Regions from separate parts of the Rhizobium viscosum genome, predicted to be linked through region 3. Evidence: riboswitches for the same ligand, from Rfam matches in the RefSeq annotation. Region 3 holds a riboswitch; each other region holds the start of a gene.
What was found. Region 3 has a riboswitch for cobalamin ahead of nrdH (glutaredoxin-like protein NrdH). Riboswitches for the same ligand answer to the same signal wherever they lie in the genome.

Region 1: linked by a shared signal. The riboswitch ahead of H4W29_RS18185 (ABC transporter substrate-binding protein) and the one ahead of nrdH (glutaredoxin-like protein NrdH) in region 3 are both predicted to bind cobalamin.
Region 2: linked by a shared signal. The riboswitch ahead of cobU (bifunctional adenosylcobinamide kinase/adenosylcobinamide-phosphate guanylyltransferase) and the one ahead of nrdH (glutaredoxin-like protein NrdH) in region 3 are both predicted to bind cobalamin.
Region 4: linked by a shared signal. The riboswitch ahead of bluB (5,6-dimethylbenzimidazole synthase) and the one ahead of nrdH (glutaredoxin-like protein NrdH) in region 3 are both predicted to bind cobalamin.

Annotation. Positions count from the first base shown of each region.
Region 1 covers NZ_JADBEC010000001.1:3,699,693-3,705,514, reverse strand. Annotated here, with positions in the region: gene H4W29_RS18190 (metallochaperone AztD) at 71-1,303, shown strand; cobalamin riboswitch at 1,359-1,667, shown strand; gene H4W29_RS18185 (ABC transporter substrate-binding protein) at 1,846-2,862, shown strand; gene H4W29_RS18180 (FecCD family ABC transporter permease) at 2,874-3,899, shown strand; gene H4W29_RS18175 (ABC transporter ATP-binding protein) at 3,896-4,660, shown strand; gene H4W29_RS18170 (class I SAM-dependent methyltransferase) at 4,664-5,437, shown strand; gene H4W29_RS18165 (hypothetical protein) at 5,473-5,688, opposite strand.
Region 2 covers NZ_JADBEC010000001.1:3,548,077-3,553,898, forward strand. Annotated here, with positions in the region: gene H4W29_RS17395 (chloride channel protein) at 1-489, opposite strand, end outside; cobalamin riboswitch at 697-1,089, shown strand; gene cobU (bifunctional adenosylcobinamide kinase/adenosylcobinamide-phosphate guanylyltransferase) at 1,413-1,922, shown strand; gene cobW (cobalamin biosynthesis protein CobW) at 1,927-2,973, shown strand; gene cobN (cobaltochelatase subunit CobN) at 2,982-5,822, shown strand, end outside.
Region 3 covers NZ_JADBEC010000001.1:2,359,661-2,365,482, reverse strand. Annotated here, with positions in the region: gene nrdF (class 1b ribonucleoside-diphosphate reductase subunit beta) at 1-488, opposite strand, end outside; gene nrdE (class 1b ribonucleoside-diphosphate reductase subunit alpha) at 668-2,836, opposite strand; gene nrdI (class Ib ribonucleoside-diphosphate reductase assembly flavoprotein NrdI) at 2,815-3,216, opposite strand; gene nrdH (glutaredoxin-like protein NrdH) at 3,230-3,451, opposite strand; cobalamin riboswitch at 3,714-3,940, opposite strand; gene metE (5-methyltetrahydropteroyltriglutamate--homocysteine S-methyltransferase) at 4,098-5,822, opposite strand, start outside.
Region 4 covers NZ_JADBEC010000003.1:199,900-205,721, forward strand. Annotated here, with positions in the region: gene H4W29_RS33040 (3-deoxy-7-phosphoheptulonate synthase) at 269-1,336, opposite strand; cobalamin riboswitch at 1,766-1,957, shown strand; gene bluB (5,6-dimethylbenzimidazole synthase) at 2,000-2,701, shown strand; gene H4W29_RS33050 (MFS transporter) at 2,719-4,263, opposite strand; gene H4W29_RS33055 (LysR family transcriptional regulator) at 4,388-5,251, shown strand; gene H4W29_RS33060 (DUF2865 domain-containing protein) at 5,281-5,822, opposite strand, start outside.

The DNA of each region.
Region 1 (5,822 bases), 1.3 Mb from region 3:
CAGGACTGGACAAGGCAAACGTAACTTTATAACAACGAGAATGTAATGTTATTACATTAAAGGAGATTTCATGTCCCGGCGCCTCTTCGCTACATTCGCAGTCGCCACCGCGCTCACATCCGCCGCCTTGCCATCGGCTTCCGGCGCCGAGGAGGAACAGCAGGAGAGCTGGCGGCTTTTCGTGGCTGACCACAGCCTGCCGATCGTCCACGCCATCGACCTTGCAAGCGGGAGACAGATCGGCCGCTTCGATCTCAAGGGTTATGCCGCCCTGTCGCTGAGCGAGACCGGGCGCACGGTCTTTGCCGTCCAGGGCGAAGAGAATGTCGTTCACGCCATCGATACCGGCATTGCCCTTTCCGATCATGGGGAGCATCGCGATCTCGAGGTGGCGCCGCCGAAGCTGATCGGCGCGACGATAAAGGGCGAGAAGCCCGGCCATGTGGTGACGCATGGCGATGACGTAGCGATCTTCTACGATCGCACCAACCACTTCGATCTCCTGAAGGAAAGCAGCCTGCTGCAGGAAAAGCCGGAGCCGAAGGCTGTCGATACCATCGCCGCCCATCATGGCGTCGCAGTGCCGATGGGCAATCACCTGCTGGTCTCCGTGCCGAACATGCAGGCGCCGGTCAAGGAGGGCGAACTGCCACCGCGCCTTGGTCTGCGGGTGCTCGACCGTGATGGTCGGCAGATCGGCGATGTCACGCCCTGCACCGGCCTGCATGGCGAGGCGACCTCTGCCCGCCTCGTTGCCTTCGGTTGCGAGGAAGGCGTGCTTATTGCCCGCCCGGGCGGCACTGCAGGCCCCAGGGTGGAGATGATCGCTTATGGCGCGTCGCTGCCGCAAGGCAAGGTCTCCACCCTGCTCGGCGGCCGCTCCATGCAGTTCTTCCTCGGCAATTACGGGGAGGACAAGGTGGTGCTGATTGACCCCGACAGTACTGAGGCGCCCTACCGCGTTATCGACCTTCCGACACGGCGCGTCGATTTTGTGCTCGATCCGGCAAAGTTCCAGAATGCCTATATCCTCACCGAAGATGGCAGGCTGCATCTGCTCGATACGGTGAAGGGCGAGATCGTCAGATCGGAAACCGTCACGGAACCCTACAGCAAGGACGGCCATTGGCGCGATCCGCGTCCTCGGCTGGCCGTGGCCGGCGATGATATCGCCATCACCGATCCTCGCCGCAGCCTGATCCGCCTTGTCAGTAGCGAAACACTGAAGCAAACGCGCACGATCCCCGTCGAAGGCCAACCCTTCGGGCTTGTCGCCGCCGGCGGCTCGGGCGCCAGCCACTAAGCCTGTTGGCAGACCACACTTCGCGTTCCCTGCGCTTGACGTCGCCCATGGCGGCGTCATAGATCGGGGCGACGGTTCCCCGAGGAAGACTCCAAGGGGATTAATAGGGAACACGGTGCGGACGACCCAATAGGGACCAAGACCGTGGCTGCCCCCGCAACTGTAAGCGGATTGCTGGTCATATCCTGGAATGCATGGTTCGCCATTCATCCCGGAAGATGACAAGCGAACTGGTCATATCGGAGTGATCGCTTGCGATCATCTCCGCCGGCCTCAGGGCCACGCCACTGCGCGAAAGCGCGGGAAGGCAGATGACCAGCTGACATCCGCGAGCCAGGAGACCTGCCGTCAATCGCAATCCAATCAGCCAGGCGGGGATGCCTGGACAAGGAGCAGATATGATTGACCTTATTTCCTGCCGCTTGCCGCACGCGATCCGTCCCGATTGGACCACTCGCCGCTAGCCGTCCCGCCACGTTTGGCTCACGCATCTGCGCGCACCGGCGTCCGCTAGCCCTTTTCCTTTTGATCGAGAGTTTCCCATGCGACAGCTTCTGAAGAGCTTTTCCCTCGCGCTCGGGCTGGCCGGCCTTGCAGCCCCCGCCTTCGCAGCCACCCAATATCCCCTCACCCTCAGCAATTGCGGCCAGAAGGTCACTTTCGAAAAGGCACCGGCCAGGGTCGTTTCGATCGGCCAGGGCATGACCGAAGTGCTCTTCTCGCTCGGCCTTGCCGACAAGATCGCCGGCACCGCCGTCTGGGTCGGCCCGGTCCTGCCGCAATATGCAGAGGCCAACAGCAGGATCAAACGGCTGGCTGACAACGACCCGAGCTTCGAATCCGTCGTCGGCGCCGAGCCCGATCTGGTTGCTGCCGAATTCGAATGGCATGTCGGCGCCCAGGGCTCCGTCGGCAAGCGCGAACAGTTCGCCGATCTCGGCATCAACACCTATATCGCGCCGGCCGATTGCGTCGCCAAGATCAACACCGATGGTGGCGATGGCGTGCGCAAGGAGCTGTTCACGATGGACCTGATCTATCAGGAAATCGGCGAACTCTCCGAGATCTTCGACGTGAAAGACCGCGGCGATGCACTGATCGCCGACCTCAGGGAGCGCGAGGTCGCGGCCGTCGCCTCCGTTTCAGGTGCTGCGGCAAAGAACCTGCCGATCGTCTTCTGGTTCTCCAGCAAGGAGGTGAAGGGCGATGCCTTCATCGCCGGCAAGAACAGCGCGCCTGCCTATATCCTGAAGACGCTCGGCGCGAAGAACGTCGTGACAACAGAGGAAGAATGGCCCCTCGTCGGCTGGGAAACGATCTCGCAAGCCAACCCGGCCGTCATCGTCATCGCCACCATGGACCGGCGCCGCTATGCCGCCGACGACCCGAAGGTGAAAGTGGATTTCCTGGAAAACGATCCGGTCACGAAAGAGCTCGATGCCGTCAGGAACAAGCGCTTCGTCATGATGGACGCCCAGTCGATGAACCCGACGATCCGCACGATCGACGGCATCGAAGTGCTGGCAAAGGGCATCAAGTCCTTCGGTCTGACGCAGTGAGCCAGGCTGCCTTGCCACAGAGACGATGGTGGGCGCAGGTAGCGCTCGCCATCGCCGCCCTCCTCCTGCTCGGTATCATGATCAGTCTCGCCGTATCGATCGGCGAGATATCGATCCCGCTCGCCACCACGGCAAAGGCGGTTTCCAACCGCCTGTTCGGCACGGCATTCGAGCTCAGCCGCGTTCATCAGGGCATCGTCTGGGATTACCGCCTCAGCCGCGCGCTGGTGGCGGCCAGTGCCGGCGCGTCGCTGGCGCTCTGCGGCGTGGTGCTGCAGGCCCTGTTGCGCAATCCGCTCGCCGAACCCTATGTGCTCGGCATTTCGGCCGGTGCCTCCACCGGAGCGGTCTGCGTCATGATATTAGGTCTCGGCTACGGTGTGCTCAGCCTCTCCGGCGGCGCCTTCATCGGCGCCGTGATCGCCTTCCTGCTCGTCGGCTTGCTCGCCGCGGGTGCCGGCGGCACCAGCGAGCGCATCATTCTCTGCGGCGTGGCGGGCTCGCAGCTCTTCAATGCGCTGACCTCCTATATCGTCACCACCTCGGCCAATGCCGAACAGGCCCGCGGCGTACTCTTCTGGCTCCTGGGGTCGCTCAGTGGCGTGCGCTGGCCGGATGTCTGGCTCTCCGTGCCGGTCGCGCTGACGGGCTTCGTCGTCTGCCTTGCGCATGTGCGCGCGCTCGATGCCTTCGCCTTCGGCACGGATGCCGCAGCCTCCCTCGGCATCGCAGTGCGCCGCGTGCAGTTCACCCTGCTCGGCGTGACAGCGGCGATGACGGCAGGTGTGGTCAGCATGGTCGGTTCCATCGGCTTCGTCGGCCTCGTCATACCCCATGCCGCCCGCTTCCTCGTCGGCCCCTCCCACGGCCGTCTCCTGCCCGCGAGCGCGCTCGGCGGGGCGATCTTCATGGTCGGCGCCGACATTGTCTCGCGCATCATCATTCCCCAGCAGATCCTGCCGATCGGCGTCGTCACCGCGCTCTTCGGCGCACCGGCCTTTGCCGTCATCCTCTATCGCGTGCGGAGAAGCGCATGAGCATCACCGTCGACAAGGTCAGTTACGCGGCCGGCAACACCGTCATCGTCAATGGCGTCAGCATATTAGTCGAAAAGGGCAAGGTGCTCGGCCTGCTCGGCCCAAACGGCTCCGGCAAATCCAGCCTGTTGCGGCTGATCTGCCGCCTGCGGCAGGTCAAAAGCGGCATCATCCGCCTCGGCGACGACGATGTCTCGGGCCTCTCGCGTGCAGCACTCGCCCGCCGCATCGCCTTCGTCGAGCAGCAGTCGACGACGGATACGCAGCTCACCGTGCGCGACATCGTCCGCCTCGGCCGCACCCCGCATCGCGGCCTCATTGCCTCCTGGGGAGCCGATGACGATACCGCCGTTGCGGAAGCACTCGCCCGCGTCGACATGAGCGAGCGCGCCGGTCAGCTCTGGCAGACGCTCTCCGGCGGCGAACGCCAGCGCGTCCATATCGCCAGAGCCCTCGCCCAGGCCCCAAGCGAACTCCTGCTCGACGAGCCGACCAACCATCTCGATATCCAGCACCAGCTCGATATCCTGGCGCTGGTTTCAAAACTCGGCCTCACCTCCATCATCGCGCTGCACGATCTCAATCTGGCGGCGATGTTCTGCGATCACCTGGCCGTGCTGCAGAAGGGCGAGGTCGTGGCTGCAGGCACGCCCGAGGAAGTGCTGACCGAAGATCTGATCGCCCGCGTCTTCGGCGTGCGCGCCCATATCGAAAGATCGGCCGTGCATGGCCGCACACATATCCAGTATCGGGTGGGTTGAGACATGGACGGCGTGAATTTCGATCTTAAGGAAGAAATCCGCGACTACTGGTCGAAACGCTCGGAAACCTTCGACCTCGCCTTCGGCCACAAGATCGCCCCCGGCCCGGAGGCCGATGCCTGGCAGAAACCGATCCGCGAGGCTCTCGGCCTTGAGCCCAAACGCGTGTTGGAACTTGCCTGCGGCACCGGCGAAGTGACGCGCCTGATCCACGATCTCGGCCATGACGTCACCGCGCTCGATTTCTCCGAAGCGATGCTGAAGGTTGCCCGCACCAAACACGCCGGCAAGAAGCGCCTGCGCTTCATCCTGGCAGACGCCGAAAACACATTGGAGCCGGATGCGCATTACGACGCGATCGTCTGCCGCCACCTCGTCTGGACGCTGACCCGGCCGCAGGAAACCTTCGCCGAATGGCTCCGCATCCTCAAGCCCGGTGGCCTGCTGCTCTTCTTCGACGGCGACTGGGCAAGCCCGAAGCCCACCGGCCGCATCGCCAGCCTGCTGATCTCATGGATCGACCGCCTCATCGGCGCCGACAGGAACTATGACGGCGCGCTCAGCACTCGCCACACCCGCATCATGTCCGCCCTGCCCTTCGGCACCGGCCTGCACCCCGACACACTGCTGCCGCTGCTGATGGCATCCGGCTTTGCCGAAATCGAACTGCACTCCCACGCCCCGATCGCCCGGGCGCAGCGCAGGAATGCCAACCTCAGAAACAAGCTTAGAACCCTGGTCTACCGCCGCTTCATCCTGACCTGCCGGCGACCCTGATCTGTTGCGGATGGAGTTGACCCGGCAGCCGCCGTCTACCAGTTCCCAGGATCGGCAGTATGATCGACAGCAGCGAATTCGTCTGCCTTTGCCCGATCCAGTGTCACAGTCCTCGTCCTCTTAGTCTCATCAGCAACCAGATAGCGAAGCGGCGCCGCGTCCCTCGCGAGCTCCTGATACAGAAGAAGCGCGGCTTCCTCGGCGGTGTCGGCCTCGATTTCTCGCGTGATGGTCACAGTGAACTTCTGCATGGCTTCCGGCCTTCTCGATCGTCGCGGGCATGGGCGCAATATCCACCGCCTGACAATAGGCTGAGAGCCGAATAGTTCAAGCTACCCTGCCCTCGACGATCAGCCGTCCGCCATCAAACATCCGGCAGGCGCTC
Region 2 (5,822 bases), 1.2 Mb from region 3:
CAGGCCGAATTTCGAGGCGATGCCGGCTGCGAGCTGCGTATAGCCGGCCTCCAGTCCGACGGATGCGCCGAAACCGTTGGAAACGAGATTCTGGATGGCGACGAGGATGCTGTCGGTCAGCGACAGGCGGCCGCCATGCAGGGCATTGGCCTCGATCGGGTCGACCATCGGCTTCTTGCGCCATTTGGCGAGGATGAAGATCAAGAGGCCGAGCAGCATGCCGCCGGCAACCGGGGCGGTCATCAGCAGGAACTTGCTGTCGATCTCAGAGGCGCTGAGCCTCGTCGTGCCGTCTATGCCGAAGATCAGGCTGTGCATCTCTTCCGAGACATAGCTCATGGCGGTGACCGCAAGCCCCGATACGATGCCGACAAGCGCGCCGGCAAAGACCATGCCCATTTCGCTGTGGCGGATGAGCGCGCGCATGCGTCCCGGATCAAAGACGGTGCCAAGAGGGCCGAGGCGGCGAATATCCATTCGGGAGAGCATCATGGGGAAACTAGGCGGCAGGAATGAGGGTCAAGGGCGGAGCCGGCATCCGCATGAGCGGCAATTGCGGCAAAATACCGACTGGCCCGTAAAGTTTTTGTGACGTAAGCCTTTGATTAAAGACGATAATATCGGTAGTGTAAGTCGAGATGAACATGGGCGGGACGCTGCGCGGCAATTGACATGGGGGTTGCACGCGCCTAACCATGAATCCACATAATGGATGGTTCCGGATCGGCTAACGCCTTCCGGATGAAAAGGGAATGTGACGGGGCGGACCCAAGCCGGGCGCCTTTATCACAGCCGACCCCGCGACTGTAGAGCAGTAAGGGTCTTCCATCCGGCATTTTAACCGCCGCGCCGACGGTTTTGCATTCTGCAAGCGGGCAAGGCGGACAAGTGCCGGAAAAGCCACTGGAAATGCATCGTGATCAGCCGGGGCAGGACGCCTCTAATTCTACGAATCGTCCGCCTTTTCACGAGATGCAGCCGGGAAGGCGAGGCAGATCCGCTGGCACGATCAGGGGCGACCGTAACGGGTCGCCCCGGTCGGGGCCGTTAGCTGCGAGCCAGGAGACCTGCCGTCCGTGCCGGGCATAATGCCCAATCTGGGCGTTTTGCCCGCTGCCAGCACGGAGGTTGTCTTGGCTGAAGGATTTGATTCAGCGCTGCCTCCGGTGGTGCGATATAGTGGCGACGGCAGTGCGGTGCTTTTGGCCTCGTGCGTCGAGTATGTGGTACCCCCCTCTGTCCTGCCGGACATCTCCCCCACAAGGGGGGAGATTGAATCGCGGCGACGATCTCCCCAAACAATTGATGTAAGGCGATGGTCTCGCCTCTTGCCGATCTCCCCCCCTTGTGGGGGAGATGTCCGGCAGGACAGAGGGGGGTACCACACCCTCCGCTGCAAGAGGCGTCTGCGCATGACCACCACCCTCATCCTCGGCGGCGCCCGTTCCGGCAAATCCCGCTTTGCCGAAAATCTCATCACCACAAGCGGCCTCGAGCGCCATTACATCGCCACCGGCCGCGCCTGGGACGACGAGATGCAGGCGCGCATCAATCAGCACAGAGCCGATCGCGGCCCATCCTGGGCCACGCATGAGGAACCGCTCGATCTCGCCGAGCGCCTTGCCGCCATTGACGCGGAGGGCAGAGCAATCCTCGTCGATTGCCTGACGCTGTGGCTCACCAATCTGATGATGGAGGGGCGCGATATCGCCGCCCAGTCCGCCGCCCTTGCTGCCTTTCTGCCTGACGCAAAGGCGCGACTCGTCATCGTTTCCAATGAAGTCGGCCTCGGCATCGTGCCTGAGAACCGTATGGCACGCGAGTTTCGCGACCATGCCGGTCGGCTGCACCAAATGATCGCGGCAACTGCCGACGATGTCTATTTTATCGCGGCAGGCCTGCCGCTGAAAATGAAGGGTTAGTTCGATGCAGCAGAAAATTCCCGCAACCGTCATCACCGGCTTTCTCGGCGCCGGCAAGACGACCATGATCCGCAACCTGCTCACCAATGCTGGCGGCAAGAAGATCGCACTCATCATCAACGAGTTTGGCGATCTCGGTGTGGATGGCGACGTGCTGAAGGGCTGCGGCGCGGAAAACTGCACCGAGGATGACATCATCGAGCTCACCAATGGCTGCATCTGCTGCACGGTGGCCGACGATTTCATTCCGACCATGACCAAGCTTCTGGAGCGCGATCAGCGCCCCGACCATATCGTCATCGAGACCTCGGGCCTTGCCCTGCCGCAGCCGCTGGTCGCGGCCTTCAATTGGCCGGATATCAGAAGCGAAGTCACCGTCGATGGCGTCATCACCGTGGTCGACAGCGCCGCTGTCGCCGCAGGGCGTTTTGCCGATGACCACGATGCCGTCGATGCGCGTCGCGTCGAGGATGCATCGCTCGATCATGAAAGCCCGATCGAGGAGCTTTTCGAGGATCAGCTGACCTGTGCCGATCTCATAGTGCTCAACAAGACCGATCTCATTGATGCTGACGGCCTCGGCCGCGTGAAGAGCGAAGTCGCTTCGCGCATCGCCCGCAAGCCTGTCATGATCGAAGCGAAGAACGGCGAGGTGCCGGCAAGCGTGCTGCTCGGCCTCGGCATCGGCACGGAGGACGATATCGGCAACCGCAAGTCCCATCACGAGTTGGAGCATGAGGACGGCGAGCCGCATGATCACGACGAGTTCGACAGTTTCGTCGTCGAGCTCGGTGCGATCGCCGATACGGCCGCATTCGTCGAGAAGCTGAAGGGCATTATTGCCGAGCATGATGTGCTGCGCCTCAAGGGCTTCATCGATGTCTCGGGTAAGCCGATGCGCCTGCAGCTGCAGGCCGTGGGCGCCCGCATCGACCAGTATTTCGATCGCGCCTGGGCGCCGGGTGAAGCGCGCAGCACGCGCCTCGTCGTCATCGGCCTGCACGAGATGGATCAGGACGCGGTGCGCAAGGCGATCGAAGCGCTCGTCTGAGGTAAACAATGCATCTGCTTCTCGCTCAACAGGGAACGATCAGCGATGGCGACGAGGCGATCGACCTCGGCCAGTCGCCGGGCGATATCCTGTTCCTGTCGGCCGCCGATACCGAGCTTGCGGCGATTGCCGCGGCTCATGCCGGCGGGGCGATGGGGTATTCGCTGCGGCTTGCCAGCCTGATGAGCCTGAAGCATCCGATGTCGGTCGATACATACGTCGAACGCACGGCGCGGCATGCGAAGCTGATCATCGTGCGGGCGCTCGGCGGGGCGAGCTATTTCCACTATGTGCTGGAGGCGCTGCATGCAGTTGCAGCGCGGAATGGTGTGCTGATTGCGGTGCTGCCGGGGGATTCCAAACCGGATGCGGGGCTGACGCCGTTTTCGAATGTGGCGCTGGAGGATCTGAATGCGCTGTGGGCGTATCTGATCGAGGGCGGCGACGCGAATGCGCGGGGTTTTCTGGCCTATGCGGCGGCGATGCTCTCGGGCGAGGAGAAGCCAGCGCCGGCTGCACCGCTGATGAAGGCGGGGATCTGGTGGCCGGGGCGGGGGCTGGTTGGCGTTGATGAGTGGCGGCGGCTTATCTCCGCTTCGCCCTCTTCGGCTGTTGAGGATGTAGCACCCCCCTCTGTCCTGCCGGACATCTCCCCCACAAGGGGGGAGATCGACAAGCGGCAAGACCACCGCTCTACATCTGTTGTTTGGGGAGAAGCTCGCGGCGATTCAATCTCCCCCCTTGTGGGGGAGATGTCCGGCAGGACAGAGGGGGGTATTGCACACTCGACGGCCGAGGGTGCAACCGTCCGCCCAACTGTCGCCATCGCCTTCTACCGTGCCCTGGTGCAGAGCGGCGAAACCCGCCCCGTCGAAGCCTTGATCGAAGCTTTGCAGGCGCAAGGCCTACGCCCATTGCCGGTCTTCGCCTACAGCCTCAAGGATCCCGTCTCCAAGGGCATCCTTGAAACCATTTTCGCCGATCTCAAACCCGACGTCGTCATCAACACGACAGGCTTTGCCGTCTCTGCACCCGGCGCCGATCGCGAGCCGACCGTGCTGGAAACGAATGACGCGATCGTACTGCAGGCCATCTTTTCCGCTTCGTCGCGGGAGGCCTGGGCCGCCTCGTCGCAGGGGCTCTCGGCCCGCGATCTCGGCATGAATGTCGCGTTGCCGGAGGTGGATGGCAGGGTGCTGTCGCGCGCCGTCTCCTTCAAGGCTGCCGCCCGCTATGATGCCGCGGTCGAGGCCAATATCGTCTCCAGCGAGCCGGATGCCGGGCGCATGGCCTATGTGGCATCGCTTGCCGTCAACTGGGCGCGGCTGCGGCAGATGCCGGCGGCGAACAGGCGGGTTGCGCTCGTCATGGCGAATTATCCGAACCGTGACGGACGGCTCGGCAATGGCGTCGGCCTCGATACGCCGGCCGGCACGATCGAGGTGATGCGGGCGATGGAGAAGGCCGGTTATCCGGTCGCCGATATCCCTGATGATGGCGATGTGCTGATGCGGCACCTGATGGCGGGGCCGACCAATTCCGGCTTCGATGGCAAGGTCGTGCGCGAGACGCTTTCCCTGAATCGATATAAGGATTTCCTGGAATCTCTTCCTGCTCAGATTCAGGATGAAGTCAGCGCGCGCTGGGGTGCGCCGGAGGCCGATCCCTATGTCCGCGGTGGCGCTTTCGCGCTGCCTTTCGCCCGGTTCGGCGAGTTGCTGATCGGTATTCAGCCGGCACGCGGCTATAATATCGATCCGAAGGAAAGTTATCACTCGCCCGATCTCGTGCCGCCGCACGGCTATCTCGCCTTCTACGCTTTCCTGCGCGAGGAATTCGGCGCGCAGGCAGTGATCCACATGGGCAAGCACGGCAATCTGGAATGGCTGCCGGGCAAGGCGCTGGCGCTGTCGGAAGCCTGTTATCCCGAAGCGATCCTCGGGCCGCTGCCGCATCTCTATCCCTTTATCGTCAACGATCCAGGCGAGGGCACGCAGGCCAAGCGCCGCACTGCCGCCGTCATCATCGATCATCTGACGCCGCCTTTGACGCGGGCCGAGAGCTACGGGCCGCTCAAGGATCTGGAGGCGCTGGTCGATGAATATTACGAGGCGTCGGGTGGCGATCCCAGGCGTATCCGGTTGCTGTCGCGGCAGATCCTCGATCTCGTTGCCGATATCGGGCTGGATCGGGATGCGGGGATTGCAAAGGGTGAGAGCGAAGGCGAGGCGTTGAAGAAGCTCGATGCCTATTTGTGCGATCTCAAGGAGATGCAGATCCGCGACGGCCTGCATGTGTTCGGGGTGTCGCCGGAAGGGCGGTTGCTGACCGATCTCACCGTGGCGCTGGCGCGGGTGCCTCGCGGGTTGGGTGAAGGTGGGGATGCGAGTTTGCAGCGGGCGATTGCGGGGGATGCTGGGTTGGGTGTTGTGCTTGTGGCACCCCCCTCTGTCCTGCCGGACATCTCCCCCACAAGGGGGGAGATTGAATCGCGGGACCGGTTTCCCCAAACAACTGATGTGGGGCGACGATCTGGCCCCTTGTCGATCTCCCCCCCTGTGGGGGAGATGTCCGGCAGGACAGAGGGGGGTAACTCCACCTTCGACCCTCTCGATTGCGACATGGCCGCCACTTGGACTGGTCCATGTCCACCAATCCTAGGAGACCTCCTAGACGCCTCCTGGCGCACCAATGGCGACACCGTCGAGCGTATCGAACTGCTCGCAGCCAAGCTCGTTTCCGGCGAACTCGCATGCCCATCCCTCTGGTCCCAAACCAGAAGCGTCCTCGATGAAATTGAATCCCGCCTCAAACCCTCCATCCTCGCCTGCGGCCCTGCCGAAATCACC
Region 3 (5,822 bases):
TCCAGGAAGACGCTTGCGACTTTCTTCTTCAGGGGATCGGCCGAAGCATAGTGCTCCATGATCAGCGCCGACTTCTTCTGCAGGAATTCGTTCTCCTCCGACCAGCGATAGGCATCGTCGACATCGGGCGTCAGGCAAAGCGTGGAGAAGATCGAGGAATAGGAGCGCGCATGCACCGCTTCCATGAAGGAGATGTTGGAAAGCACTGCTTCCTCATGCGGGGTGACCGCATCCGCCATCAGCTTCACGGAGCCCACACCGTTCTGGATCGTGTCGAGCAGCGTCAGCCCTGTGAAGACGCGGATCGTCAGCTGCTGCTCGGCCGGCGTCAGCGTTCCCCACGAAGGAATGTCGTTCGACAGCGGCACCTTTTCCGGCAGCCAGAAATTGCCGGTCAGACGGTTCCAGACCTCGAGATCCTTGTCGTCCTCGATACGGTTCCAGTTGATGGCGCGTACGCGGCTGACCGGTTTGATGGATATGTTCATTGGGTGGTCTTTCTTCCACAAATTCTAACGGAGTGCGGAGCCCCCTCACCCTGCCCTCTCCCCGCTGGGGAGAGGTGAGCGCCGTGCAATCGGCTTGTCTCTTCTCCCCATGGGGGAGAAGGTGCCGGCAGGCGGATGAGGGGGCTACAAGCTCGAAACTCTCGGCCAGCAGCCCAAAATCAAAGCGTACAAGACACGCAGCCCTGCACCTCAGTGCCGGACAGCGCCATCTGGCGAAGCCGGATATAGTAGATGGTCTTGATGCCTTTCTTCCAGGCATAGATCTGGGCACGGTTGATATCGCGCGTCGTTGCCGTATCGCGGAAGAACAGCGTCAGCGACAGACCTTGATCGACATGCTGGGTAGCTGCCGCATAGGTGTCGATGATCTTCTCAGCGCCGATCTCGTAGGCGTCCTCGTAATAGTCGAGATTGTCGTTGGTCATGAACGGCGCCGGATAATAGACGCGGCCGATCTTGCCCTCCTTGCGGATCTCGATCTTCGAGACGATCGGATGGATCGAGGAGGTCGAGTGGTTGATATAGGAGATCGAGCCCGTGGGCGGCACAGCCTGCAGGTTCTGGTTATAGAGGCCGGAGGCCATGACCGCCTTCTTCAGCTCGAGCCAGTCTTCCTGCGTCGGAATATGAATGCCGGCATCGTCGAACAGCGACTGCACCTTTGCGGTCGCCGGCTTCCATTCCTGCCCGGTATATTTGTCGAAATATTCGCCCGAGGCATATTTCGAATTCTCGAAACCCTTGAAGCTCGCGCCGCGCTCGACTGCCAGACGATTAGAAGCACGCAGCGCATGATAGGTCACCGTGTAGAAATAGATATTGGTGAAATCGACGCCCTCTTCCGAACCGTAGTGGATGCGCTCGCGGGCGAGGTATCCGTGCAGGTTCATCTGTCCCAAGCCGATCGCGTGGCTGTCGTCATTGCCCTTTTCGATCGACGGCACCGAGGAGATATGGCTCATGTCGGACACGGCCGTCAGCGCACGGATCGAAGTTTCGATCGTCTTGCCGAAATCGGATGAATCCATCGCCATCGCAATGTTGAGCGAGCCGAGATTGCAGGAAATATCCTTGCCCATCGTCTTGTAGGAAAGGTCGTCGTTGAACTCGCTCGCTTCACTGACCTGCAGGATTTCCGAGCAGAGGTTGCTCATGCTGATACGCCCGGCGATCGGGTTTGCCCGGTTCACCGTGTCTTCGAACATGATGTAGGGATAACCACTCTCGAACTGGATTTCGGCAATCACCTGGAAGAATTCGCGCGCCTTGATCTTCTTCTTGGTGATACGGGCATCCGCCACCATCTCGCGATATTTCTCCGTCACCGAGATTTCGGTGAAGGGCACACCGTAGACCCGCTCCACGTCATAGGGCGAGAAGAGGTACATATCCTCGTTGTTCTTGGCGAGCTCGAAAGTGATGTCGGGCACAACGACGCCGAGTGACAGCGTCTTGATGCGGATCTTCTCGTCGGCATTTTCTCGCTTGGTATCGAGGAAGCGCATGATGTCGGGGTGATGCGCGTTGAGATAGACGGCGCCCGCGCCCTGCCGCGCGCCAAGCTGGTTGGCATAGGAGAATGAGTCCTCCAGCAGCTTCATCACGGGAATGATGCCCGAAGACTGGTTTTCGATCTGCTTGATCGGCGCACCCGCCTCGCGAATATTGGTCAACGAGAGCGCCACGCCGCCGCCGCGCTTGGAAAGCTGCAGCGCCGAATTGATGGAGCGGCCGATCGATTCCATATTGTCTTCGACGCGCAGCAGGAAGCAGGAGACGAGCTCGCCGCGCTGCTTCTTGCCGGCATTGAGGAAGGTCGGCGTTGCCGGCTGGAAACGGCCGGCGATGATCTCTTCCATCAGATCGCGGGCAAGCTGCTCATTGCCCTCGGCAAGTGCCAGCGCCACCATGCAGATGCGATCTTCGTAGCGCTCGAGATAGCGCTTTCCGTCGAAAGTCTTCAGCGTATAGCTGGTGTAATATTTGAAGGCGCCGAGAAAGGTCGGAAAACGGAACTTCTTGGCATAGGCCTGGTCGAACAGGTCGCGGACGAAATTGAAGGAATATTGGTCGAGAACTTCCTGCTCGTAATAACCTTCGGTCACCAGATAATCGAGCTTCTCCCGAAGGTTATGGAAGAACACCGTGTTCTGGTTCACATGCTGCAGGAAATACTGCTTGGCCGCCATGCGGTCCTTGTCGAGCTGGATCTTGCCCTCATCGTCATAGAGGTTCAGCATCGCGTTCAGCGCGTGATAGTCCAGCGCTTCCACGGCCTTTAGCGGTTTTGCGCCCGCATCCCGCGTCAGATTTGTTCCCGTGTCCAAAATCGTCCCATCCCGTCTTTGACATTGGCGACATCCTCGGCAGTTCCCAGAAGCTCAAACCGGTAGAGGTACGGCACCTGGCACTTCTGCGAGATCACGTCGCCGGCAAGCCCGTAGGTCTCGCCGAAATTGCTGTTGCCCGCAGCAATCACGCCGCGGATGTTGGAGCGGTTTTCCGCATCGTTGAGGAAACGGATCACCTGCTTGGGCACGGCCCCTTTTCCCCCGTCCCCGCAATAGGTGGGCGAGATCAGCACATAGGGTTCGCGAATGTCGATGTCTTCAGCGCCGAGGGGAATGCGCGCCGCGCGCAGTCCCAGCTTCTCGACGAAACGATGGGTATTCTCGGACCGGCTGGAATAGTAGACGATCAGGCCCATCGCTCTTCTCCGATCAGGAGAGCGCGCTGATCATATCAGGGCGGAAGCCCGCCCAGTGGTTCTCGCCGGCAACGACGACCGGAACCTGCATGTAGCCCATGCCGCGCACGCGATCGAGCGCGTCGGCATCCTCGGAGATATCGATGATTTCATAGTCTACGCCCAGACGGTCGAGGGCGCGGTAGGTGGCGGTGCACTGAACGCAGGCAGGCTTGCTGTAAACGGTAACGCTCATCATGTTCCTCGTGATACCGATGGATTCCGGACGCAATACTGGGATCGGGCGCCTTGCGGCGTCCGAGGCAACGCTTGATATTGATCTGACAAAGTTGGCGCTTTAGGCGCCGAACACTCTTCCCTGCAGGACCTGCACGGGCGGCGGTTTTGATGCTTTCGACATGACTTCAACCCCGAAGTGTTCAGCGGACGTTCGGGGCAGCGCAACAGGCTCGGATTTTTTCCTCCTGCATAGACGCGACCTTCCGGACACCCCGCCCGTGGACATCTAGTTCAAGGCAGGTCTCCTGGCTCGCGGGTCGAAGCACCCTGCCCCCAGCCTTCCCAAAGCGTCATGCCTCAGTGACCTGAAATCGGACAGTTGCTCACCGCTTACAGTTGCGGGGGCAGCTCCGGCCTTGTCGCGCCGTCATGACGAAACGCACCGTATTCCCATCTTAGCCCCTAATCCTTGCGAATCAGGGAAACCTCGAACGCTATATATAGTAGCTCAATGAGCCGGGTCGATCAACGACTTGTAGTGCCTTCCGTAGCGTGAGGCACTAGATAAAGGTCCGATCATGGTTAACGGCGGATTAATCAAGGTCCATCCGATGTCATTGGGGATTAAGGAGAGCCGACGTCTTGTCAGCTCTCCACTTCTCCTATCGCCGAATCGGCCCGATTGACCGAAGCGCCTTGGCGGCGGCAACCATGTTGACGAGCGCCGGACGAACCTCTTCCCACTTGCGCGTTTTCAACCCGCAATCCGGATTGATCCAGAGCTGCCCGTCCGTCAGACGCTGGCGCGCCAGTGTTAGAAGCTCCGTCATTTCCTCAACGTCGGGAACGCGCGGCGAATGGATGTCGTAGATACCTGGGCCGATCTCGTTCGGATATTTATAGCTGCGGAAGGCTTCCAGCAGTTCCATCTTGGAGCGTGACGTCTCGATCGAGATCACGTCGGCATCCATTGCGGCAATGGCATCGATGATCTGGTTGAACTCCGAATAGCACATATGCGTATGGATCTGCGTTTCGTCCGCCACGCCGGAGGCGCACAGGCGAAAACTCTCGACCGCCCAGTCCAGATAGGTCTTCCAGTCGGCCTTGCGCAGCGGTAGGCCTTCTCGAAGGGCAGCTTCGTCGATCTGGATCATCGCCGCACCGGCCTTTTCGAGATCGAGCACCTCGTCGCGGATCGCCAACGCGATCTGCCGGCTGACATCGGCACGGGAAAGATCGTCGCGGACGAAGGACCAGTTCAGGATCGTCACCGGTCCGGTCAGCATGCCCTTGACCGGCTTCTCTGTCAGCGACTGCGCATAGCACCACCACTCGACCGTCATCGGCTTCGGCCGGGAGACGTCGCCGAAGATGATAGGCGGGCGCACATAACGGGAGCCATAGCTCTGCACCCAGGCATGCTGCGTGAAGGCGAAGCCGGAAAGCTGCTCGCCGAAATACTGCACCATGTCATTGCGTTCGAATTCGCCATGGACGAGTACGTCCAAGCCGATTTCCTCCTGCCAGCGGATTGCCGCTTCAGTCTCTTTTTTCAAAAAGGCATCATAATCCGCCTCGCTGATCGTCCCCTTGGTGAAAGCGGAGCGGGACTTTCGAACATCTGATGTCTGCGGGAAGGAGCCGATCGTCGTCGTCGGGAAGAGCGGCAGGCGAAGCTTGCGCTCCTGCAGGCCGGTCCTCTCGGCAAAACCGCTGCTCCGCGTCATCATCGTCTCATCGATTGCCGCGACCCGCTGCCTGACTTTGAGATCGTGCACACGTGGCGAAGCTGCGCGAGAGGTCACAGCCTCAGAGGCTGCAGCAATCGCTTGAGAAGCCCCGCCGGGACTGCCGAGTGCAGAGAGTTCATCAAGTTTCTGGGTGGCGAAAGCAAGCCACGACGTCAGCTCCTCATCCAACCCGGTTTCCAGATCCAGATCGATCGGCACATGCAGCAGCGAGCAGGACGGTGCGATCTGCAGCCGATCCGCACCGATGCGCTGAACGAGTGGCTCGATCTTTTTCAGGATCGCAGCAAGGTCCGCTTTCCAGATATTGCGTCCGTCGATGATGCCGAGCGACAGCGTCAGATCAGCTGGCGCTTCGAGAAGGACATCAATCTGCTGCGGAGCACGAACGAGATCGACATGCAGGCCGGAAACCGGCAACGAGAGCGCCGTCGGCAGGTTGTCGCCTATATTGCCGAAATAGGTGGCGAGCATGATCTTCAGGTTCGGCACCAGCTCATGCAGCGCGCGATAGACGTGCTTCAGCGCTGCCTGCTCTTCTCCTGAGAGATCAAGCACCAGGCATGGTTCGTCGATCTGCACCCAGTCGGCACCGGCTGCACTCAGTTCCGCAAGCACCCTCGCATAAACAGGCAA
Region 4 (5,822 bases), on a different contig from region 3:
GCCGAATTAAGAGGCCCGTTGCGTGGAATGCTTCTAATCTCCCCGCAAGCTTACCCCTTATTTATATTGTCACTGTTAATGCTCGTCCTGAGAAAAAACGAGCGCGCCCTAAAAGAAGCGATGTGGCTCTGGACAGTGATATTTGTAATTGGTTCGGCGTGGACCGCTCTGTTCATCTACGCAATCGAAAACTCGTAGTTTCCTAAAACCCTCTATAGCAGATTGGGAACGGGCGGCGGGGTTTTCCCGCCGCGCTGAATGCGGCCACTCAGGCAGCGACGGCTGCCTTCCGGCGGTCGCGGACGGCCTTGGCGAGATCTTCGAGTACCTCGACGGACGTATCCCAACCGATGCAGCCATCGGTAATGGACTGGCCATAGACGAGCGGCTTGCCGGGGACGAGATCCTGGCGGCCGGCGACGAGATTGCTCTCGATCATCATGCCCTTGATATGGCTATTGCCGGCGACGATCTGGCCGGCGACGTCGTGGACGACCTTCGGCTGGTTCATCGGATCCTTGCCGCTGTTGGCGTGGCTGGCATCGATCAGCATGCGCGGGTCGACACCCAGCTTGGTTGCCTCGGCGATGACGGCCTGGACGTCGGCAGCTTCATAGTTGGGCCGCTTGCCGCCGCGCAGGATGATGTGGCAGTCCTCGTTGCCACGCGTGGAGGCAATCGCTGCCTGTCCGTCCTTGGTGACAGCCGGGAAATGATGCGGCTGGGAAGCGGCCATGATCGCGTCGAGCGCGACACGCGCGCCGCCATCCGTGCCGTTCTTGAAGCCGATCGGGCAGGAGAGACCCGAGGCGAGCTGGCGGTGGATCTGGCTTTCGGTCGTGCGCGCGCCGATGGCGCCGTAGCTGACGAGATCGGCGATGTACTGCGGCGTGATCGTATCGAGGAATTCGCAGCCGGCCGGCAGGCCCATGGCGTTGATGTCGAGCAGCAGACGGCGGGCGAGGCGCAGGCCTTCCTCGATACGGTAGCTGCCGTCGAGATGCGGGTCGTTCATCAGGCCCTTCCAGCCGACGGTGGTGCGGGGCTTTTCGAAATAGACGCGCATGACTATTTCGAGATCGCCGGACAGGCGTCGTCGCTGCTCGACGAGACGAGACGCATATTCGCGGGCGGCTGCCGGATCATGGATCGAGCAGGGGCCGATGACGACCAGCTGACGGTCGTCTTTACCGGTCAGGATATTGTGGATCGTGTCGCGCGTGCTGGTCACGGTGTGCGTGACCGCGCGGTCACGCGGGATTTCCTTGATAATATCGGCAGGCTTGGTCAGCGGGGTGATCTCGACGATGCGCAGATCATCAATAGTGTCAGTCACGGTATGCTCTCCTGTTTGGTCATACCGTGCGGAACAAAAAAGCCGCCAGGTAGACTAGCGGCTGTTCGGGTTGTCGTCGCGTTAGTTTCGGTTACGCACAGACCCGCATCCGCTGGAAGCAGCGGTACGAATAAAATCGCGATGCGTAAACGGACGAAATCGACATGCCGCCTATGTAGACATGCGAATTGGAATTGTCACGTGGAATCTGTGAGGAAAAATGACAGAGCTGTGAAGTTTTATCGGCTTTCGGCCAGGGCCTCTTCCGGTTCGGTCGCTTCGGCATGTCTGTTCCTGCGGCGTCGGGTCGTCGGCTCCTCACCGGCATTGGTGGGGCGTCGGTTGGATTCGGGTTTCGCTTTAGGACAGCGTTTTCAGCCTGTCCACGAAATGAATGTCGCATGCGGCTTGCGGCCATGCCGTTTCCGCGCCATAGATCGCCCGTCAGGTGCCTGCTGTCACAAGCGGGAGAATCGGGAATCCGGTGCAAGACCGGAACGTGCCCAACGCTGTAAGGCTGACGCTCGCCGTTTAAACTACGCCACTGGCTTTCCGGCCGGGAAGGCAACGGCGAGGCGGATGACGCCAAGTCAGAAGACCGGCCTGGCAAGATAGACCCAACCCGCGCGGACGGCGGGCGGTTGCGTTGTTGGGGATTTGACGATGCGACCCATTGATGATGCCGTTTGCCCGGCATCCAGCTTTTCTGCGGCCGAACGCGAGGCCGTCTATCACGCAATCATGACGCGGCGCGACGTGCGCAGCCAGTTCCTGCCCGATCCCTTGCCGGACGATCTGGTAACACGGCTTTTGACGGCGGCCCATCACGCTCCCTCGGTCGGCTTCATGCAGCCGTGGAATTTCATTCTGGTGAAAAGTGCCGAGGTGAGGGCGCGAGTGCGCGATGCATTCCTCAGGGCGAATGAGGAAGCGGCTCGCATGTTCGATGGCGAGCGGCAGGAAAAGTATCGTTCGCTGAAGCTCGAAGGCATTGTCCAGGCGCCGCTCGGCATCTGCGTGACCTGCGATCCGACCCGCAGCGGCAGCGTGGTGCTGGGGCGCACGCATAATCCGCGCATGGACAGCTATTCCACCGTCTGCGCCATCCAGAACCTGTGGCTCGCGGCCCGCGCCGAAGGCGTCGGCATCGGCTGGGTCAGCATCTTTCGCGAGGGCGACCTCAAGGAGATACTTGGCATTCCCGATCATATCGAAGTCGTCGCCTGGCTCTGCGCCGGCTTCGTCGACCGGCTCTACGAGGAGCCGGAACTGGCGGTCAAAGGCTGGCGGCAGCGGGTGGCGCTGGAAGAGCTGGTCTACCACGACGGCTGGGGACAGGTGGAAGGCGAGGCCGCGCCGGTTTGAGCCGGCGCGCGTGTGTGTCACTCGGCCGGCTGGGTGCTGCAATCCTTGGCGCAGGCCGGTGTCCTCCAATGGCCAAAGGTGAGGAAGCTTGCGGCGGCGAGAAGCCAGACGCCGATGGCGCCATAGAGCATGACACCGCCGAAGCCTGCGACCAGCGCATCATGCACCGTCTCGGCCGGAATGTCTGGCAGGGCAGTGATGTTGCCGGCGGAGATCCGTTCGGCAAGCAGGCGCAGGTCATCGGCATCCATCGCGTTCGGCAAGGCGCTCTTCAGATGGGAGAGCACGCCGCTGAACAGGATGAAGCCCATGACGGCGATGTTGATGGCGAGCGAGATCATCCGGGCGCTCATGTCAATGCCGGAGGCCATGCCAGCGCGATCGCTGGAGACGGCGCCCGTCGTCGTATTGGTGACCGGGGTGTTGGTGAAGCCAAGTCCGATGCCGGCAAGCAGCGCACCGGGCAGCATCGTCAGCCAGCTTGGCGCAGCGGCAGCACTGCCTGACTTCATCAGCAGGAAGCCGAGCCCGATGGTGAAAAGGCCGCCGGGAATGATGATGCCCGGCCGGTAGCGCAGCATAAGCCGTTCGGCCAGCGGCGGCACGACGAGCGTCGGCAGCGTATAGGCAAGCAAGGCGATGCCGGCGGTCACACTGCCATAGCCGAGACCGGCCTCATACCAGATGGGCAGATAGATCATGAAAGGCCAGAAGCTGATATTCATGGCAGCCGAGCCGATGATGGCACCCGAGAAGGCGCGAATGCCAAAGACCGAGACATCGAACATCGGTCGCGGATTCAGCCTTTCGGCAACGACGAAGGCGACGAGGCTTGCGGCGCCAAGTCCGATAGTGCCAAGCGCAGCGGGGCTCGCAAAACCGAGAGCTGGCCCCTGGGTGATGAAGAAGGCAAGGCAGAAGACCGCCAGCGAAAGGGTAGCGATGCCGGCGATATCGAGCCGTCCGGCTGCGGGATCGCGCGATTCCTGAATTCCCGTCAGCGCGAGAGCGACTGTCACGGCCGCCAGTACAGCATGGATGAGGAACACCCATTGCCAACCGGCCACCGCCACGATTCCGACGCCGACGATCGGGCCGAAGCCCAGGCCGATGCCGAAAATGATACCCCACCAGCCGAAGGCGATGCTGCGGGCGCGGCCCTCCTGGAATTGATGGGAGAGGACCGCTACCTGGCAGATCAACATGAAGCCGCCGCTCATTCCCTGCAGAAAACGAGCAACGATCAACAGCGAGACATCCTGCGCGAGTCCGGCAATCAGCGAGGTGAGGCCGAAGACGGCAATGCCGATCAGGAAGACGCGCTTGCGGCCGTAACGGTCGGCCAATGTGCCTGCGGCCATCAGCACCGTCGTAACGGCGATCGTATAGGCGTTCATGATCCATTGCAGGGCACTGAAATCGGCGTGAAGCACTTTTTCCAATGTGGGCAGGATTGCCGGCACGCTCGATATTTCGAGACCGAACATCAGCGAGGACAGACAGGCAGCCAGCAGCGCAATGATGCTGCGTGCACGAGAGGATGAAACGGAATCAGGGGGCATGCTTTGGCCTTTCGACGTTGAGGCGGACAACGTGACATCCGCTATGGTCCATTTGCGTCAGCATAGGCAGGACTTGATCATTACAGAATTGGATGATCACATATTTCAGACACAACAAATTCGAATGATTGGTTTCACCATGCTCGATGTCGATTCCGTTCAGGCCTTTGTGGCGATCGCCGACAACAAGAGTTTCACCCGTGCTGCCAACGAACTCGGCAGCACGCAAGGAGCGATCAGCGTCAAGCTGAAGCGGCTGGAGGAGCGGCTCGGCCACCGGCTGATCGAACGCACGCCGCGGCTGGTGCGGCTCTCGGCGCAAGGGGCAGTGTTTCTACAGGCCGCACGGGAATTCCTCGAAGCCCATGACCGGGCCGTTGCGGCGCTTTCCTCGTCGCGCCGCCATTTCACGATCGGCATTGCCGCGCATGTAGCAGGGCCGGAGGTTCCGACACTGCTTGCGCGCCTCAACGCCCATGATCCGGGTCTGACGATCGAGGTGCGGATCGATAATTCCTGCACCCTGCTTGCCGCCTTCGATCGCGGCGAACTGGATGCGGCGATCATCCGCCGAGACGAAGACCGGCGCGACGGCGAGGTTCTGGGGCCCGAGCATTTCGGCTGGTTCGCCACGCCGCAATTCGAGTATCGCCGCGGCGAGCCGTTGCGTCTTGCAGCACTCTCGCCAACTTGCGGAGTACGGGCTGTCTGCACCCGCGCGCTCGATGCAGCCGGCATCCCCTGGACCGAAGTCTTCCTCGGCGGCGGCTCTTCGGCTGTGACAGCAGCCGTTTCGGCCGGGCTTGCCGTTTCAACCTTCTCCTATCGGCTGGCCCCCGTCGGCACTGTCGAGGTCAGCGAGCGCTTCGGCCTGCCGCCGTTGCCGTCTTCTGAGATCGTGCTGCATTCGACGCTGACGGATGCCAAATCGCGCGCGGCCCTTCGCACGCTGGCAGCTGCCTTCAAGGAGCATCGCTCGTCAATTTGAAGACGCGATCTCGACTGCCGATACCGTGATTATTGTTGCTGCTGTTGGGGCTGCGGGCCTGATGTCGCTGGATTGGTGAGATCGATCTTGCCCTGGTCGCCGGCCAGGAATTGCGGGCCGACCTGACGCACCTTGTTGCTCGCAGGATCATACGGACGATCCGGTACCTGGGCCTGCGGGGCAGGCGGGGTACTTGCGGCTTTCGGGGCTTCGGTGTGGATCGTGGTGATCGAACCCTTCGGCTCGGGCGCCGGCGCGTAGGCTGCCTGGCTCTTGCGCATTTCCTCGTAATAGGCGCTGAGATTGCAGGAGCAGGCGGATTTTTCGCCGGGCGCGCGGGTCTTGTAGGCGAACGCGTTCTTCATCGTCCCATAGGGGGCGCCTGTTGCCGTCGAGATCATGTTCGAGGCTTCGGTGCTGGAAATATCGCGGTAATAGAGTTCCGTCTCCACACCGGGGCACATTTTCGAGCAAGTCGCGGCATCGCGGCCGAAATCGATCGAAGTGGCATTGTTGCTGATCGGGAAGAAGCCGCCGTCGCAGGTGCGAACGCAGATGGTGCTGACGGGCG